DNA from 2 places in the Paraburkholderia youngii genome. Region 2 is predicted to be linked to the other one. Evidence: predicted binding sites of a transcription regulator. Region 2 holds the regulator's gene; the other holds the start of a gene.
The links. Region 2 encodes FNR, which switches genes on or off when oxygen is low (the NO sensors DNR and NnrR bind a similar motif). Its sites were predicted from a motif close to TTGATNNNNATCAA; they were not measured.

Region 1 (3,410 bases), on a different contig from region 2:
CGGCTGACCGTTTCGAGCGTCATGCCGAGGTAGCTGCCCATGTCCTCACGCGTCATGCGCAGGTTGAATTCCGACCACGAGTAGCCGCGCTGCGCATTGCGCTGCGACACGTCCAGCAGGAAGGCGGCGACGCGTTCGTCGGCGGACAGCGAGCCGAGCACCATCATCTGCGCGGCCTCGCTGACGATCTGCGCACCCAGCAGCTTGTGCATGCGCTCCTGGATCGAACCGATTTCGCGACATAGCTGCTTCAGCGCACTGTATGGAACGATGCACACTGTGCTGTCTTCCAGCGCGACGGCGCTGCACGCATGGATGTCCGCGCTGATGCCGTCGAGCCCGAGCGGCTCGCCCGCAAGACGCAGGCCGGTGACCTGCTCGCGGCCGTCGCGGTGGACCATCACGGTCTTCATCGAGCCGGAACGCAGCGCGTAGATGCTGTCGAAGCGGTCGCCGCTGAGATACAGCGCTTCGCCGCGCGGCACCGAGCGCGCCGAGCAGATCAGCGTTTCGAGCTTCGGCAGCTCCTCCGCCGACAGCCCCTGGGGCATGCAGATCTGACGCATCGAACAACTGGAGCAGCGCGCGGCGGTGCGTGCGGTGGCGCGTCCCGCCATGGACTCGCGACTGCCGCTCGCGGCAGAGCCGGCGGAGCGGGTCGAGGAACGGGGCACGGCGGTAGGATTCAGCATGTTCTGCGCGCGATTGATTATTGGTAGTGGTGAAATTGTCCCACCCGTTATGACCCTCAACGGGTGGCAAAGTGACGCGTTCGCTGCTTCGCTTTCCTGGCGACGGTGCTGCCCCGACGAGGGTGGGAAGGTGAGCCGCCGCGGCTTATGTCGTCGTGGCTCACCGTCTTGCGCATGATGACCGTGTCAGACGGGTTGCTTGTCGGCGCCCGCGGCGGACGGTACCAGCAGAACCGGCAGCGTGGCCTGGCGCACGCAGCGTTCGGCGACGCTGCCGAGAATCAGCCGCTGGAAGCCACGCCGCCCGTGCGTGCCCATCACGAGCAGGTCTGCGTTGAATTCGGCGGCGGCGTGCAGCACGATCTCGGCGACATCGCCGAGCGACGAAGCCTCGGAAACCCCCGGGTCGCCTTTCACACCTTGCTCGGCCATCACTTTCGAAAACTCCGCACGCAGCTCCTGGCCTTCCTCGATCAGCCGGTTGCGCAGGATCGACGGGTCGTAGCCGGGCGCCTCGAAGTACATCGGCGTATTTTCGACGACATAAAACGGCCGCAGCACAGCGCCATTCGACTTGGCGAGTTCGAGCGCCGCTTCGAACGCACGGCGCGAGGTATTGCTGCCGTCGACCGCTACAAGGATGCGTTTGTACATATCGGCTCCACGTCAAAAAAGCGTCTGCCACATTGCTAGCCGCGGCGGGGTTTTATTGATCTTTTATACCAATGGAGCTTAGATGATTGCCGGAAAAGATGCACTCGACCAGGATGTAAATCAAACATTTGCCAAATATTCAGACCGGGCGCGGACGAAATGGCGGGCGCGGCGGCGCGCGCGAGTGGCCTTGCATGCTTACAAACCGCATAAGTTTGCTGAAGCTGGAACAAGGTTGGCCTTACAATCAGGCCATATTCAGACAAGCTGGCCAGTCCGCTGATGAACGATCGAAAAACCAAGGGCTTACCCGACCAGATCTACGGCGACATTCTCAACCGCATCCTCGAAGGCGAGTACAAGGAAGGCGAACGGTTGCCAACCGAGCATGCGCTGGCGGAGCGTTTCGCCACGTCCCGGCCGACCGTGCGCGAAGCGCTCGCGCGATTGCGGGCCGACGGCATCATCTCGACGCGGCACGGCTCTGGAACGACCGTCGCGCGGCGCCCCGACCCGGACGTGCGCCGCTTCGCGCCGCTCGAAACGCTGTCCGATATCCGCCGCTGCTATGAGTTTCGCATCGTGACCGAGGCGGGCGCGGCCGCGCAGGCAGCGCTGAAGGCCGACGCCCAGGACATCGCCGCGATCCAGCATGCGTGGGACGAGCTCGAGCGCATCATCGAGGCGCAGGGCATCGGCGCGAAGGACGACTTCCTGTTCCACCAGGCGGTCGCGCGGGCGTCGAAGAATCCGTTTTTCATCACGGTGATGTCGTTCATCGAGGAACAGATCCTGTTCAGCATGAACCTGTCGCGCAATCTGTCGCTGGTCAAAACGGTGGAGCGGCAGCGGGTGGTGCAGGCCGAGCACATGGCGGTGCTCGACGCGATCCGCCGCAAGGACTCGGCGGCCGCGGGCGCCGCGATGCGCGCGCATCTCGAGAACGCGCTGGAACGGATGTTCGGTTCCTGAGTCCGCGCGCGCGGGTGAAGGTGTCGAGATTTCGGTGCGGCCACGCTCCGGCGCGGCTCAAGCCGCGTCGGCGACCGGCCCGAATAGTGAGGTCAGCGTTTTCGCGCTTACCGCGACGTCGAGCGCAACGGCCCGTTCGACGCCGATCTGCAGCGGCGGCCCGAGCCGGCTGATATCGAGCCCGGCACGGCGCAGCATGCGCTCGATCGGCGTGGTAGTCACCGTGACGTAATGCGTGATGCCCATGCGCTGTGCGAAGCGCATCACTTCCTGAATTGCGCGAATTGTCATATCCGTGAAACCAAAAGACTGTTCCTCCCCGTTGGTTTCGATCGCCCAGCGGCTGAGTTCCCAGATATGTCGGCCGACCGGCGCGGCCGCGCCATGCAGCAGTTGCGGGAAGGTGTCTTTCAGCATGTTCGGACCTTCGGTCGGCATCAGTCGCCAACAGCCGCGCAACCGTTCGTCTTCGCCCTGAATCAGCATGTAGTACGGCCCGAGCGCGTCGTAGCCGTCTATCTCCATTCCCGCGATGGTCGGAATTTCCCAGCCGAGCCGGCCGTGAAAGACCCGGGCGCGCAGCCGGTACATCTCGTTGATCAGTTCGTTGTCGAATTCCTGCCGGAGTCCAATACGGATCGTGGTTTGCATGACGTTCTCCTGTGCGTGTCGGGTACTGCCAGATACGCAGGAAAACTTATGCATTCTGAATCTTTGCGCCACCTACCTACCTGGATAGGTGTGGATGCTTATCGGGTATCGCAAAATTCACACACGTATCCGCCCCCAACCTACAAGGGTCCAAAATGGAACTCCTCGACAATCACTGGCAACCGCAAACCCACCTCCAGGCGCGTCCCTCGGAGGTCTCTTCGGCAGTGGATCGTGTTCTGATCATTGCCTACCGGAAGAAGAAAAAAGAGAGCCAGCGTCGTTTCTGGGCTCGCTTCGGCGTCACGCAGTCGCGCGGGAGCCGCTTCGAGTCGGGTGCGGAGATCCCGGCGCCGGTGTCGATCCTGCTTGGCCTTTACTTCATGAAAACCGTGTCGGACGCCGATCTTGGTCGCGCCGAGCGCGTGATGTACAGCCGCG
Region 2 (3,410 bases):
GACCTGTCCGGTGTTGCTGATGCGCGAGCAAATCAGCGAGGAAGCGCCAGAGGAGTAATCCGCGGTAGCGGGGCGCGGCGGCGTGGAGCACTACACGAGCGCGTCGGCTGGTATCTGGATCGAGATCCTGAAACCATGGCCCGGCGAGCTGATGAACGACACGTTGCCGCGCAACTGCCGCACACGTTCGCGAATGCCAAGCAGCCCGAATGAAGTTGTTCCCTGCGCATGATCCAGCGCGACACCAACGCCGTCATCGTCGATATCGAGCGATACGATCGGGCCCGCGCAGGTCATGTCGATGCGTACGCGCCTCGCCTTGGCGTGCCGCGCGACGTTCGTCAACGCCTCCTGAACGATGCGAAACAGCGCCGTCGCCGCGAATTCGCCGCATACCGGCTCGGCGGGTTCGAGATGCACGCTGGAGCGCACGTTGTAGCGTTTCGTGAAGTCTTCGGCCAGCCAGTCGAGCGCGGCGGCGAGTCCGAGGTCGTCGAGCAGCGGGGGGCGCAGATCGGCGGCGATGCGCCGCAGCGAAGCGGCCATCCAGTCGATCTGCTGTTGCAGCTCACGCGTTTGCGCCGCAAGCGGCTCAGTGTCGGCTTGCTTGTTCAGCTTCGCTTCGAGCAGCGCGACGCTCATTTTTAGCGCCGTCAGCCGTTGGCCGAGATCGTCGTGCAGTTCGCGCGCAATCCGTTTCTGCTCGTTTTCACGGGCGATGTGCGCGTGCGTGGATACCTGGCTCGCGCGTTCGAGTTCCGCGAGACGCATGCGCTCGGTCAGATCGCGCGTGACCTTGGCGAAGCCGAGCAGCGCGCCCGACGCATCGTGCACGGCGGAAACGACCGCATTAGCCCAGAAACGCGAGCCGTCGCGACGCACACGCCATCCTTCGTCCTCGGCGCGGCCTACGGCTGCGGCGGTTTCCAGTTCGCGCGCGGGCTTGCCGGCCGCGATGTCTTCCGGGGTATAGAACTTCGAGAAATGCTGGCCGATGATTTCTTCGGGCGTGTAGCCCTTGATGCGCTGTGCGCCGGGATTCCAGCTGGTGACGCGGCCGGCGGGGTCCAGCATGAAGATAGCGTAGTCCTGCACCGCCTCGACCAACATGAAATAGCGATCCTCGACGGACACGTCCGACCCGGACGCAGCACTGGTGAAGCAGGAAGACTCGCCGCTCGATAGACCCATCGCTCCTCCAGGCGGCCACGCAAGGTCGCATACCGCAACGCACTGAGTTATATCAGTTCAGGAGCGCCTGTTCCACCCGGCATGTCCCGCGAACGAACGTGGGTCGAGCGTCGCGCCGGTGCTCAAACCCGAGCCAGTCGTTCCGGATCTTCGATGCGGATCGTTTTGCCGTTCGCCTTGACGAGGTGCTCGCGCTGGAACTTCGAGAACATCCGGCTCACCGTTTCGAGTTTCATGCCCAGAAAGCAGCCGATTTCCTCGCGCGTCATGCGCAGATGAAACTCCGCCGCGGAAAAGCCGCGCGCCTTGAAGCGCTTCGACAGATTCAGCAAAAACGTCGCGACGCGCTGTTCGGCGGTCATCGTGCCGAGCAGCATCATCTGGCTCGATTCGCGCACGATCTCGCCGCTCATCATCTGATAGATGTGATGCTGCATCGGTTTGATCTCGCGACAGATCGCCTCGAGCTGCGCGAACGGAATGATGCACACGACGCTATCTTCGAGCGCAATCGCATCGCAATTCTGCTTGCCCTCGCCGATGCCGTCGAGGCCAAGCGAGTCGCCGGCAATCTGGAAGCCAGTCACGTGCTCGCGACCGTCGCGATGCATGACCACGGTTTTGAATGAGCCGGCGCGTATCGCGTAGATGCTTTGAAACTCGTCGCCCGCGCGATACAGCGCGTCGCCGCGTTTGATCGAGCGCGTCGCGCAGATCAACGCATCGAGCCGGCTCAGTTCGTCCGGTGTCAGCTCGGGCGGCATGCAGATCGCGCGCATCGCGCAGGTGGAGCAGCCCGTGACGGCGTGGCGTGCCGCCGCGGTGCTGGGCGCGACGTGGATCGGTACGACGTGCGAGGTGCGAGGCGCGTCGTGGCGGGGTTCACGGACTGCGGCAACTTGCATGATCGGCTCCTGGCGGTCAGACCCGGTGCGCACGACGCGCATAGGCAATCGCTTCGATGGCGCGGCAGGCGAGCTCGAACTCCGAGGTCTTGTCGAAGAAGAAGTCGGCGCCCGCCGCTTCGCACGCGCGGCGAAACGCCGTCGCGTCATGATTGGTCAGCACGATGCTGACGATGGACGGCCGCACCCGCGCTAGCGCAGCGAGCAGCAGGAGGTCGGTCTTGCCCGAGAAGCACGGGTCCAGCACCGCGACATCGGCGCGACTCGCGACGATGTCGTCGAACGCGTGCTCGACGCCCGCCGACTCGCCGGCGATTTCGATGCCGGGAATCAGCGCGATCAGGCAAGCAAGCCGGCGCCGGACCTCGACCGCATCGTCGACGAGGAAGACTCTCGATAAGGTGGCTGACGGGGCGGTGTCCATACCAACCAGTATTGGCGACCTAATCTTGGAAACATATCGGCAGCGCTTTAAGCGGTGCTAGGAGTCCAGGTAGTGGTTGTAGGATTATTCCTAGTGGGTTGCTGGCGATGTCGTCCAGCAGCGGCAGCGCCGAGCGGCGGCCCGTTGACCAGCGTCAAGCCGAGTGGCGGGGCGCGCTTCACACTGTCGGTGCAAACGCGCGAGGGCACCACTTCGGGTCATGCCAGCGCTTTCAGAGGGAGTCCGACATGTATGCACGAATTCTGGTTGCACTCGACGACAGTCCCAGCGCGCAGCGCGCCTTCGCCGAGGCGCTGAAGCTCGCGAAGCTGACGGGCGCCACGCTCGAAGCCTGCTGCGTGGTGGGGCACGGCAAGTGGTCGGACAATGCCGACGTGGCTTTCGAGCCGGAACCGGCGGGCGCGGCGCAAGATTTCGCCAGCCGCGCGCTCGATGGCCCGCGCGAGCTGTTGCGCGAGGCGCAGGTGCCGGGCGGCGTGCGGGTGATCGACGCTTACGCCGAAAACGTGTCGGCGGTGCTCGCGCGCGTCGCCGACGAAATCCAGGCCGATCTGATCGTGATGGGCACGCATGGCCGCCGTGGCGTGCAGCGCTTTCTGCTCGGCAGCGTCGCAGAGTCGCTCGTGCGGTCGACCGACATACCGGTGCTGATCGTGCGGCATGACGAACAAGCCTACCCTCGGCCCTGAAGCGCCGCGCAGAGCCAGTTTCTAGCGGCTCAGGCGAGTTCGCTCAGGCGGAGCCGCTGTCGGCGCTGTCCGGGGCTGGCTGGACGCGCGTCGCGCCGCTCGCCTGCGCGGGAATCATCAGCACCGGGCAACAGGCGCGGCGCAGCACGCGCTCGGCGACGCTGCCGAGCATCAGCCGTT

Region 1: G5S42_RS10625 (universal stress protein) is a predicted target of FNR. The motif match lies at 1,457-1,470, and genes of this name have one in related genera.

Annotation. Positions count from the first base shown of each region.
Region 1 is NZ_JAALDK010000001.1:2,283,128-2,286,537, reverse strand. It holds gene G5S42_RS10630 (helix-turn-helix domain-containing protein) at 1-566, opposite strand, end outside; gene G5S42_RS10625 (universal stress protein) at 879-1,346, opposite strand; gene G5S42_RS10620 (FadR/GntR family transcriptional regulator) at 1,629-2,318, shown strand; gene G5S42_RS10615 (acyl-homoserine-lactone synthase) at 2,376-2,969, opposite strand; gene G5S42_RS10610 (helix-turn-helix domain-containing protein) at 3,125-3,410, shown strand, end outside.
Region 2 is NZ_JAALDK010000002.1:959,807-963,216, reverse strand. It holds gene G5S42_RS35775 (universal stress protein) at 1-58, shown strand, start outside; gene G5S42_RS35770 (PAS domain-containing sensor histidine kinase) at 91-1,191, opposite strand; gene fnr (fumarate/nitrate reduction transcriptional regulator Fnr) at 1,314-2,096, opposite strand; gene G5S42_RS35760 (response regulator) at 2,113-2,520, opposite strand; gene G5S42_RS35755 (universal stress protein) at 2,769-3,230, shown strand; gene G5S42_RS35750 (universal stress protein) at 3,274-3,410, opposite strand, start outside.